Regions from separate parts of the Ornithinibacillus jepli genome, predicted to be linked through region 1. Evidence: riboswitches for the same ligand, from Rfam matches in the RefSeq annotation. Region 1 holds a riboswitch; each other region holds the start of a gene.
The links. Region 1 has a riboswitch for lysine ahead of AB1K81_RS14225 (Na+/H+ antiporter NhaC family protein). Riboswitches for the same ligand answer to the same signal wherever they lie in the genome.
Positions count from the first base shown of each region.

Region 2: it holds a riboswitch for lysine, as region 1 does, so the genes downstream of both, AB1K81_RS14620 (aspartate kinase) here and AB1K81_RS14225 (Na+/H+ antiporter NhaC family protein) in region 1, are expected to answer to the same signal.
Region 3: it holds a riboswitch for lysine, as region 1 does, so the genes downstream of both, AB1K81_RS12090 (YfcC family protein) here and AB1K81_RS14225 (Na+/H+ antiporter NhaC family protein) in region 1, are expected to answer to the same signal.

Region 1 covers NZ_JBFEGG010000003.1:501,970-505,259, reverse strand. The annotation lists gene AB1K81_RS14225 (Na+/H+ antiporter NhaC family protein) at 1-1,521, opposite strand, end outside; lysine riboswitch at 1,657-1,833, opposite strand; gene yunB (sporulation protein YunB) at 1,881-2,660, opposite strand; gene AB1K81_RS14215 (HD-GYP domain-containing protein) at 2,717-3,290, opposite strand, start outside.
Region 2 covers NZ_JBFEGG010000004.1:22,870-26,159, forward strand. The annotation lists gene AB1K81_RS14615 (AbgT family transporter) at 1-739, shown strand, start outside; lysine riboswitch at 927-1,193, shown strand; gene AB1K81_RS14620 (aspartate kinase) at 1,316-2,518, shown strand; gene AB1K81_RS14625 (M67 family metallopeptidase) at 3,151-3,290, opposite strand, start outside.
Region 3 covers NZ_JBFEGG010000003.1:44,696-47,985, forward strand. The annotation lists gene AB1K81_RS12080 (cytochrome d ubiquinol oxidase subunit II) at 1-658, shown strand, start outside; gene cydS (cytochrome bd oxidase small subunit CydS family protein) at 670-783, shown strand; lysine riboswitch at 941-1,120, shown strand; gene AB1K81_RS12090 (YfcC family protein) at 1,320-2,720, shown strand; gene AB1K81_RS12095 (M20 metallopeptidase family protein) at 2,897-3,290, shown strand, end outside.

The DNA.
Region 1 (3,290 bases):
TAGCATGTGTAATAGTAATGCCACTATAATAATGATGATAACTGTTGCTAATAGACCTAATAAAGCGTTACTAGTTAATCCAATAATTAGGTACCCAATAACAGAAGAAAGCGCAACAATTAGTGCATAAGGAAGTTGTGTTATAACGTGATCAATATGATTAGCTCCTGCTCCAGTAGAAGATAGAACGGTTGTATCAGAGATTGGTGATACATGATCTCCAAATACAGCACCTGCTAGTACTGCAGCAAGTGAAGGAATAATTAATGACGGATCTGCAATCGCCATTACTTCAGCTGCAATTGGTAACATAATTCCGAACGTTCCCCAGGAAGTTCCAGTCGCTAGTGCCATAAAACCAGAAAGTACAAAGAAAATAACTGGTAATATACTAGAACTAATATTTACATTTTCAACAACCCCAGCTAAATATTCACCTGTTTGTAAAGTAGAGATAATCGTCCCAATCATCCAGGCAAGTAATAAAATATATATGGCAGGAAGCATTGCTTTAATACCTTCGATAAATACTAAACCATTTTTTGCTTCTGGGTTACGTTGTATTAGGTATAAAATTAAAGCGACTACCACTGCTGTAATACCACCAATAAACAGGGAAAAGTTTACATTTGTATTCTCAAAAATAGATAATAAAGAAACCGTATCTCCACTTGCTTTTGCACCAGTAATGAACATAGAGCTAATAGTTGTTCCTATTAATACTATAATAGGAACTATAAGGTGATAAACTCTTCCCTTTGAACTTGGTTCAAATGAATTAGTTAAGTCTCCTGGAACCGTTGTACCCTTAGGGATAACTTCACCTGTTGAAGTAGCTAAACTCTCGTGTTTTTTCATTGGTCCAATATTAAGATTAAGAAATGCAGTCAGGAAGACTAGTAACATTGCTCCAAGAGCATATAGATTGTATGGTATCATTTTTACAAATGCTTCTAATGGTTGTAATCCTGTCATTGCAACTAAACCACCGACTAATCCAATCAAGTAAGCTCCCCAACTTGATATTGGAGATATTACTGTTACAGGTGCAGAAGTTGAATCAATATAATAAGCTAGTTTAGCCCGAGAGATTCGATGTCTGTCTGTTAAAGGTCTTGCAATTTGACCAACAGCTAAGGCATTGAAGTAATCATCAATAAAAATAATAATTCCTAATATAGGAGCCATTAGCTGTGCCCTTCTACGTGTCGTGATTTTTTTTATCATCCAGTCTCCGAATGCTTTACTACCCCCAGAAGCCTGAAGAAATGCGGTCATAATGCCTAATAGCAATAGGAATCCAATCAATTGGAGATCCCCAGTATTAAGTGCCCCATCCGAAATGAAAATACCATAAAATGTATTCCATATTTCCATTAAACTGTTCCATACATTAAAATCATGAATAAATAAAGCCCCTAAAACAATCCCTACTCCTAAAGATAGGAGTACTCTTCTTGTTAATAAGACTAAAACAAGCATTAGAATTGCGGGAATAAGAGAATAAATTGTTCCTTCCATTGTTTCTACCTCCATGTTATTTATAGTTTATGCTGTAAGACCATGGAGATACGTAACAGAAAAGATTTTTCCACACAAAAAAGCAACGATAGAAAATAACCTATCATTGCTTCTGCATATACGTTATCCTCCATCTCGATCTGTAGTCCTCCATGCCCACTTCCAGCATGACAGTTTGCCTTTTATTCAAAGACACCCCAGCAAGTAATAAGTTTGACCCTTATTATGCTTCGGCAAACAAGCCTTTCATCAATAATCATAGTTGTCATCCTCCTATTGATTACTCATCTTGTTCGCACCTCTACCTCACCGATCTGATAAGGTTATATATTAAATTATGAATATACTATACTATGTTTTTACTCTTCTTGCAAGTCATCTTTCGGAACTGCAATATTTGGATCAGCACCTGTGCCACCATAAAAATCTGGTACTTCTCCCATTACGAGAACTTTATCGATCAATATTTTAGTACTGACATGCGTAACGTCAGTCGTAAATGGGATGACAATTTGAACATCAGCTTCTACTTTTACATATAGTGAGACTAAGACACTATTAATCCCGTACTGCTCTGTTTCATCTACCAATTCTGTTTCTACACTACCTACTAATTCTAGATTTACCGGTATTTTAGGTCCTAGATTTGCTAGTATGGAGTTTCCAGTTGCTTGCCCTAATGGAATTTCAATCACCGTTGGATCACGATAAACTAATTCCTCAACAGTATCTCCGTATACCTCTGGTTCTCCAAGTGGATCACTGTACTGTGGCGGTGTTCCACGATTCATACTATGAAAAAATTCCTCCACTCGATCAGTTGCTGCCCGATTAATCTTGTTTACAACAGAGTTATCCCAACCGACTATCGAGATATAACCTGCTTCCGTTTTTTCCGTTAGGGCGATATCGTCATAAGTATATTCTTCTGCAAACTTGACAGCAGAATTGATACCCCTTGTAGCAAACTCTCTTGTTTTTGTCTCGGCAATTTCTTCTATTGTCGGGGTAATTTCTTCATCAATAAACTCTAAACTAAAATAAGTAATAACAATCACTAAAATAAATGAAATCATTAAAATATATCTCGATGGAGGTGCAGTTCTTGCTCCTTTAAATCCCATTCGATGCCTTCTCATAGAAAACCCCTCCTCAGTACAATCTATGCTTGTTCCAAGAAGGGTAGGACTAAAAATTAGACTAAATTACATTTTGTAATAATTACATTCAGTTGTTTGGAAAGATCAATCGTATATGGTTCCACTTTTTGCCCTCTTTCTTTCAATATACGAACCACTGGACGATCACAAATGTGCTTATTCTGTTTCAACACAACACCTTGTCGGTTATCATTCAACTCTACCGAGATTCCATTAGGATAAACAGCGACACTATTTTTAAATGCTTCGATAATACGGATATCAAATTGGTTAACGGCACTACTATATAGGAGCTCAAGTCCTTCATGAGGAAGCATTGCCTTACGATATACTCGATTACTCGTAACCGCATCAAATACATCAGCAGCACCTATAATTTGAGCAAATAGATGTATCTCACTTCCCTTTAATCCTCTTGGGTACCCTGTCCCATTAATACGCTCATGATGTTGAAATGCACAATGAGCAATTACAGAAGAATAATGGCGATTTTTGCGTAGGTAATCATATCCTAGTGTAGTGTGTGTTTTCATCATTTCATATTCTTCATCGGTCAATTGATCTGGTTTTTGTACAATATCTGGATCAATAAAAAGCTTTCCAATATCA
Region 2 (3,290 bases), on a different contig from region 1:
TACAGTAGCAATCAGTCTTGTTCTGGCGTTGTTACTTGTCGTTCTACCAAACTCTCCGATGCGCGGTACAGAAGGTGATGCAATGGCGCAAATCATTCAATCGCCATTTATGAGTTCATTAGTACCGATTATCGCTATATTATTCTTTATTCCTGGTCTAACGTATGGAATAGTTACGAAATCCATTCGAAGTGATAAGGATGTTGCTAGCCAAATGTCAGATACCATGGCATCTATGGGAACATTTATTGTTTTGGCATTTACTGCTGGACAGTTTGTAGCATATTTTAATGAAACCAATATCGGCCTAGTTCTAGGTGTTTATGGAGCGGATTTTCTAGGGAGTGTTAATTTAACTGGTATTCCGCTAATTATTCTATTTATCTTAATTACAGCATTTATTAACTTGTTTATTGGAAGTGCTTCTGCAAAATGGGCGATGATGGCTCCGGTATTTGTACCGATTATGATGCGGCTTGGGTATTCACCAGAGCTAACACAAATGGCATATCGTATTGCAGACTCTTCTACAAATATCATTTCACCATTGATGACGTATTTTGCAATAATTATTGCATTTGCACAGAAATATGATAAAAAGATGGGTATTGGTACGTTAATCTCCACGATGGTTCCATATTCTATATTCTTCCTAATTAGCTGGACGATAATGCTTATTATCTGGATGCTGTTTGGACTACCACTTGGACCAGGTGGACCATTGGAATATCACCGGTAATAATTTCAAAAAGTATTGCTTCATAGGAAGCAATGCTTTTTTTGTTACAAAACTAGTGGGAAAGGGGATGGACATTGAGGAATAGACTATTATTTAAGTGTTTTGCATTAATAATTCGGATAAACTCCTAATCTATTGGGTTTACAATTCCAAGAAATTTTCATATACTTACAATATTAATTAAATAATCACTGGATGAGGTGCAAATGTCATCAGTAACTTACTATGTAAATCTGCAAATTGTAGTAAGCGAAAGGGGCCTTTGCCGAAATAAAGTTCTGTTTGCAGATAGGACTTTGTTGGATTGTATATTAAGAGTATGCAGTCTGTCATTATTCTTTGGCAGGTAGGAAAGTATAATAATCTTTCCCGTCTGCATAAGAAAAACTAATACATTCGCCAAAAGGCAAGCGAATGAGAGTTTTTCTAATAATAATGGAGTGCTTCCACTTGTATATAGGACAGATCTTGAAACAAGTCGGAATACTCGGCTTGTTTTTTTATGGTTGGGATAATCCTATTCCTAATTTCTGGCCCATCTAGCAAGTCGCATCATCCGTAGAAAGAAGGAAGATTATGAAAAGAAATGTACTTAAATTTGGCGGCACGAGTGTAGGCAGTTTAGAGAAAATTAAGGATATTGCAGACTACTTGAAGGGTCGTGTAAGACAGGGGGAACAGCTAGTAGTTGTTGTTAGTGCTATGGGGAAAACAACAGATGAACTATTGCGACAGGTGAGCTCGATTACCCAATCACCTAACGAACAGGATTTGGCTGTCCTCCTGACAACCGGTGAGCAGCAGACTATCTCCTATCTATCTATTATTCTGAATGATCTTGGAGTAAAATCTAAGCCTCTTACAGGTTATCAAGCTGGTATCGAAACGGTTGGCCATCATTTAAAGAGCAAGATTTCAAGGATAAATACAAAGCTTTTTGAACAACTTTTCGATACATATGATGTTCTTATCGTAGCAGGTTTCCAAGGATTTAATACGGACAATGAAATAACAACACTTGGCCGTGGAGGCTCTGATACGACAGCTGTAGCACTTGCAGCAGCAATCCAATGCCCATGCGAAATTTATACAGATGTTGCTGGGGTTTATAGTACTGACCCACGAATCTATCCTGATGCAAAACGCCTCCAAGTTGTTTCATATGAGGAAATGATGGAGATGAGTGCGCTGGGGTCAGGAGTTCTCGTATCTCGAAGCGTAGAAATTGCAAAGAATTTCAATATTCCTATTTATTTAGCTAAAACACTATCAGAGGAGAAAGGAACTTGGGTTATGGCTACTGTTGAAATGATAGAGAAAAAAGCAATCACAGGTGTTGCGATTGATCCGGATATGATTCATGTGACATTGAATTATCCTGAAAATGATACACACCTACTTGATAAATTATTTATTCATTTGGAGCAAGAGGAAATTAATGTCGATATGATTTCACAGATTACGAATAACGAAGGGTTACAATTATCATTTACGATGAAGGACACGGAAGAATACCAAATCCAGAAAATCTTCTTCAATCTAAAAGAAGAATACCCTGAACTCTATTTCAAAATAGAAAACCGATTTGCTAAAGTATCCGTTATTGGTTCAGGGATGCGTGACATGACGGGTGTTGCTTCGAAAGTATTTCGCACATTAATTGAATCAAATACTCCATTTTATCAAGTCACGACATCAGAAATCAGTATTTCCTATGTTGTAGATATTGAAAATGGTGAAAAAGCAGTTCAACTCTTGTGCAAAAGGTTTGAACTATAAGTTTCCTCTAAAACTTGTGTATCTTATCTCACTATATAACGAAAAAACTATGAACCCACATGGCAAATAAGATGATGAAAAATATTAATCTATCAAATAATCAAAATCAGCAACAAAGTCAAAGTGGTCAGCAAGCACAACCTGCAGAGCAAATCTCCAATCAACTGGTCATGGCGAAACCTCTGTTCAAACTGTGGGAATAAATTAAATGGAGCTAACTTCTGTTCAAATTTGTCGTCAGAAGTTAGTATAAAAAGAGAGACTGTAACATTCTTTATCCGAATGTTTACAGTCTCTTTCTAACTTTTATAGGAAAATAGGAAGTGTATCCAGGTGTATTCCGGGTGCTTAAGCGATGTAAGTAGTAGAATTGTAGATATCGCTTTAAAAAATGAAGGGATGTTACTTTACCTATGATCTGTACTGTTTCCAGCTGCAGCCACAGCTCTTTCTTTTGATTGAAATGCCTTTTAGGGTTCTCCGTTGACTAGTATTAAGGATGAGTTTAGAATATTGTACTTCTTTGATCCTCCTAGGTCTTTCTATATTTGTAGCCTTCATCTTATTCGCACTCCTTTCTCTGTTTACTATAATTTATTTCTACTCTGTTAAGAAGGAATGGACGAATAATTCTATATTATTAAAAAAGGGCGTTCCCGATAGGATGAATCATCTATGGTGTACCATTTCATCATAGGTACATGATACTTAAAAGAAATGATAACCATATCCACACTCTCATCATGGTGATTCATGATATCAATAGTAGATG
Region 3 (3,290 bases), 460 kb from region 1:
TGGCTTGCTCTTACCGGCGGCACTATCTATAGTGCTGACGATTTCTGAAGGTGGATTTGTTTTTATGCAAAATGAAAGTCCAGTGTTAGATTATTGGCTATTGTTCACTAGTCCGTTAAGCTGGAGTATTGTTGTGCTAAGTATTTCTGCAGTGCTTTATATCTCTGCAGTATTCCTAACGTGGTATGCGAATAAAGCAAATGATAAACCAGCTGCTAATTTACTTCGTCGTTATGCGCTGATTTGGGCGTTGCCAACGATTGTTGCGGCAGGTGGAATTATCTATGAGCTAAGCTTTCATAATCCTGAGCACTACGAACGCATCTTAAGATTATGGTGGATGTTTATGATTTCGGGTCTGTTGTTTGTTGGAACGGTATGGCTTGTTTGGAAACGGAGGAATTATGGCATTGCTTTTGTCCTCCTAATTGGGCAGTTTGTCTTTGCGTTCTATGGATATGGTATTTCACATTATCCATATTTACTTTATCCGCATTTAACATTATATGATAGCTTTACGAATGAAGCTATGGCCATTTCACTTATTATTGCGTTTATTGCTGGGTTAGCATTGTTGATTCCTTCTCTTTATTTGTTACTTAGGTTGTTCTTATTTAATAAAGATTATGTTAGTGGGAAATCGGAACATGAACATTGAGGTGAGGTAGAATGGATACTTTTTTAATCTTTGTAGCTCCATTTTTAGTGATCATCACAGGGATTGTAGTCGCTTTTTGGTGGGGATTGAACGATGAGGTTGTACGGAGAGAGAAGGGGGGCTGAGATTAAACAGTTCCAGAAATGTTGGAGTAAACTCAAAGGAATAAGGTTGATACAATTGGAAAGGTATTTTTCGAAACTAACAAGATTCCCTTGACAAACGACTTAATTCTGTTATTATATTGAATTATATTTCAATTTCATATTGAACCTTGTCATTCGATGAGGTAGAGGTGCGGATAATAAGAGTAAGCAATCGGAGTATGACATCGATGAGGATTGCCTGAAAGGATTATTTGCCGAAGCGTAATGAAGGTCAATTTCATTATTGCTGGTGTGTTTTCTGAATAAGGAGCATACTGTCATGCAATTTTTAAGTGCATGGAGAACTACTGATCAGGATGGAGGATAACGTATTGTGTTAAAGACAATGGTAGGTTATTTTCCTATTCGTTGTCTTTTTTGTTTTGTCTAGAACATTGGACTAGCTACCCCGACTTTTCTAATATCAGAACAAAAAAGACCTCAAATTATAATCCCTCTCTCAAGTTTTCTATGCGCACCCAAAAAAAAGATAAGTACAGAAAGGGATGTGCAACATGAGTACAAACGCAAGAAAGACACGGAAGAAATTTGAATTTCCACACAGTTTTATTATTCTATTTGGATTAATGGTTATTACAGCTATAACTACATACCTAATCCCAGCTGGACAATATGAACGGGTAGTGGATGAAAATGGTCGTACGGTTGTAGCCGATGGAACCTATCAAACTATTGAATCGACTCCAACAGGGTTTATGCAGTTATTTGAATCGTTACATTTAGGGATGGTTGATGCAGCTAGCATTATTTTCTTTATTTTTATTGTAGGTGGCTCGTTTGGTATTTTAACTGCTACGAAATCAATTGAAGCTGCTTTTGGTTCGCTTACGAAAAAATTAAATGGAAAAGAAATTATACTTATTCCAGTTATTATGATATTTTTAGCTATTTGTGGTGGTACATGGGGGATGGCTGAGGAAACCATTCCATTCATCTTAATTGCCGTACCACTTGCGATGCGTATGGGATTTGATTCTATTACTGGTGCAGCAATGATTATCGTTGGAGTATATGCTGGATTTGGTTCTGCATTTATGAATCCATTCACAGTAGGAGTTGCCCAAGGAATTGCTGGATTACCAACATTCTCTGGTATGGGAGTACGTTTCGTATTTTGGCTAATCTTTGTTGGAGTGACAATTGTTTACGTCATGTTTTATGCGAGAAAAGTGAAAAAAGATCCAACACGTAGTTTAATGTATGCTGAAGATAAGAAGCGTGATGTAAGTCTAGATGAAGAAAGTAGCAAAGGTTTATCAAAAAGCCAAATTGCTATTCTAGTAGTTTTAGGTCTAACGATTGTTGGCCTTGCACTAGGGGTTATTTTACAAGGGTGGTATATTACAGAAATCACTGCACTATTTGTAATCATGGGAATTGTCGTTGGTATTATTGCAAGATTTAAACTGAACGAGATTGCGAACGCCTTTGTAAAAGGGTGTGAAGAAATGGTACAAGGTGCATTAATTGTTGGTTTTGCATATGGGATATTACGGATTTTACAAGACTCGAATACAATCGATACAATACTTTATTTTGTATCGAATTTAGTAGCAGATTTACCGACTGCATTTGCAGCTGTTGGCATGTTCATTGTTCAAAGTCTATTAAACTTTATAGTTCCTTCTGGGAGTGGGCAGGCAGCAATTAGTATGCCAATCATGGCTCCTTTAAGTGATTTACTTGGTGTTAGCCGTCAAACGGCAGTTTTAGCTTTCCAATATGGTGATGGAATTTCAAATGCTTTCACACCTACAGCTGGCGTATTAATGGCTTCCTTAGCACTAGCAAAAATCCCTTGGATTAAATGGATGAAGTGGATTCTACCATTAGTGTTGATTCAGTATGCATTGGGAGCTATTTTTGTAACAATAGCACATTTATTTATTTGGTAGAAGTGTCATGAGGGAGAAGCTCATGTACATTTTATAGGGGAATGAGAAGCGCGATAGACGTCATCATAGTCAAATTAAGGTATAATATAATGGAAACGTTTGTTACTGAGGCTAGGCTACTATCAAAGTAGTCTAGCCTATAAAAATTAACAGATTCAAACATCGGAGGAATCAATATGCTAGAGTCGTTATTTGCAAGATTGGAAGATATATATCCGGAGTTAGTGGAGCTTCGTCGTGATTTTCATATGTATCCGGAGCTTTCCCATCATGAAGTAAATACGCCAAAGAAAATCGCAGAATATCTAGAAAATCTTGGCATAGAGGTTAGAAAAGAAGTTGGTGGCAGAGGTGTCGTTGGGACACTAAAAGGTGGAAAGCCTGGTAAGACAATTGCGTTACGTGCGGATTTTGATGCCTTACCAATTCAAGAAGAGACAGGACTTCCATATCAATCACGAGTTCCTGGTGTGATGCATGCATGTGGTCATGATCTTCATACTGCCTCACTTCTTGGTGTTGCAAAAGTATTAAGTGAGTTTAAGGATGAGATATCTGGAACAGTAAAGT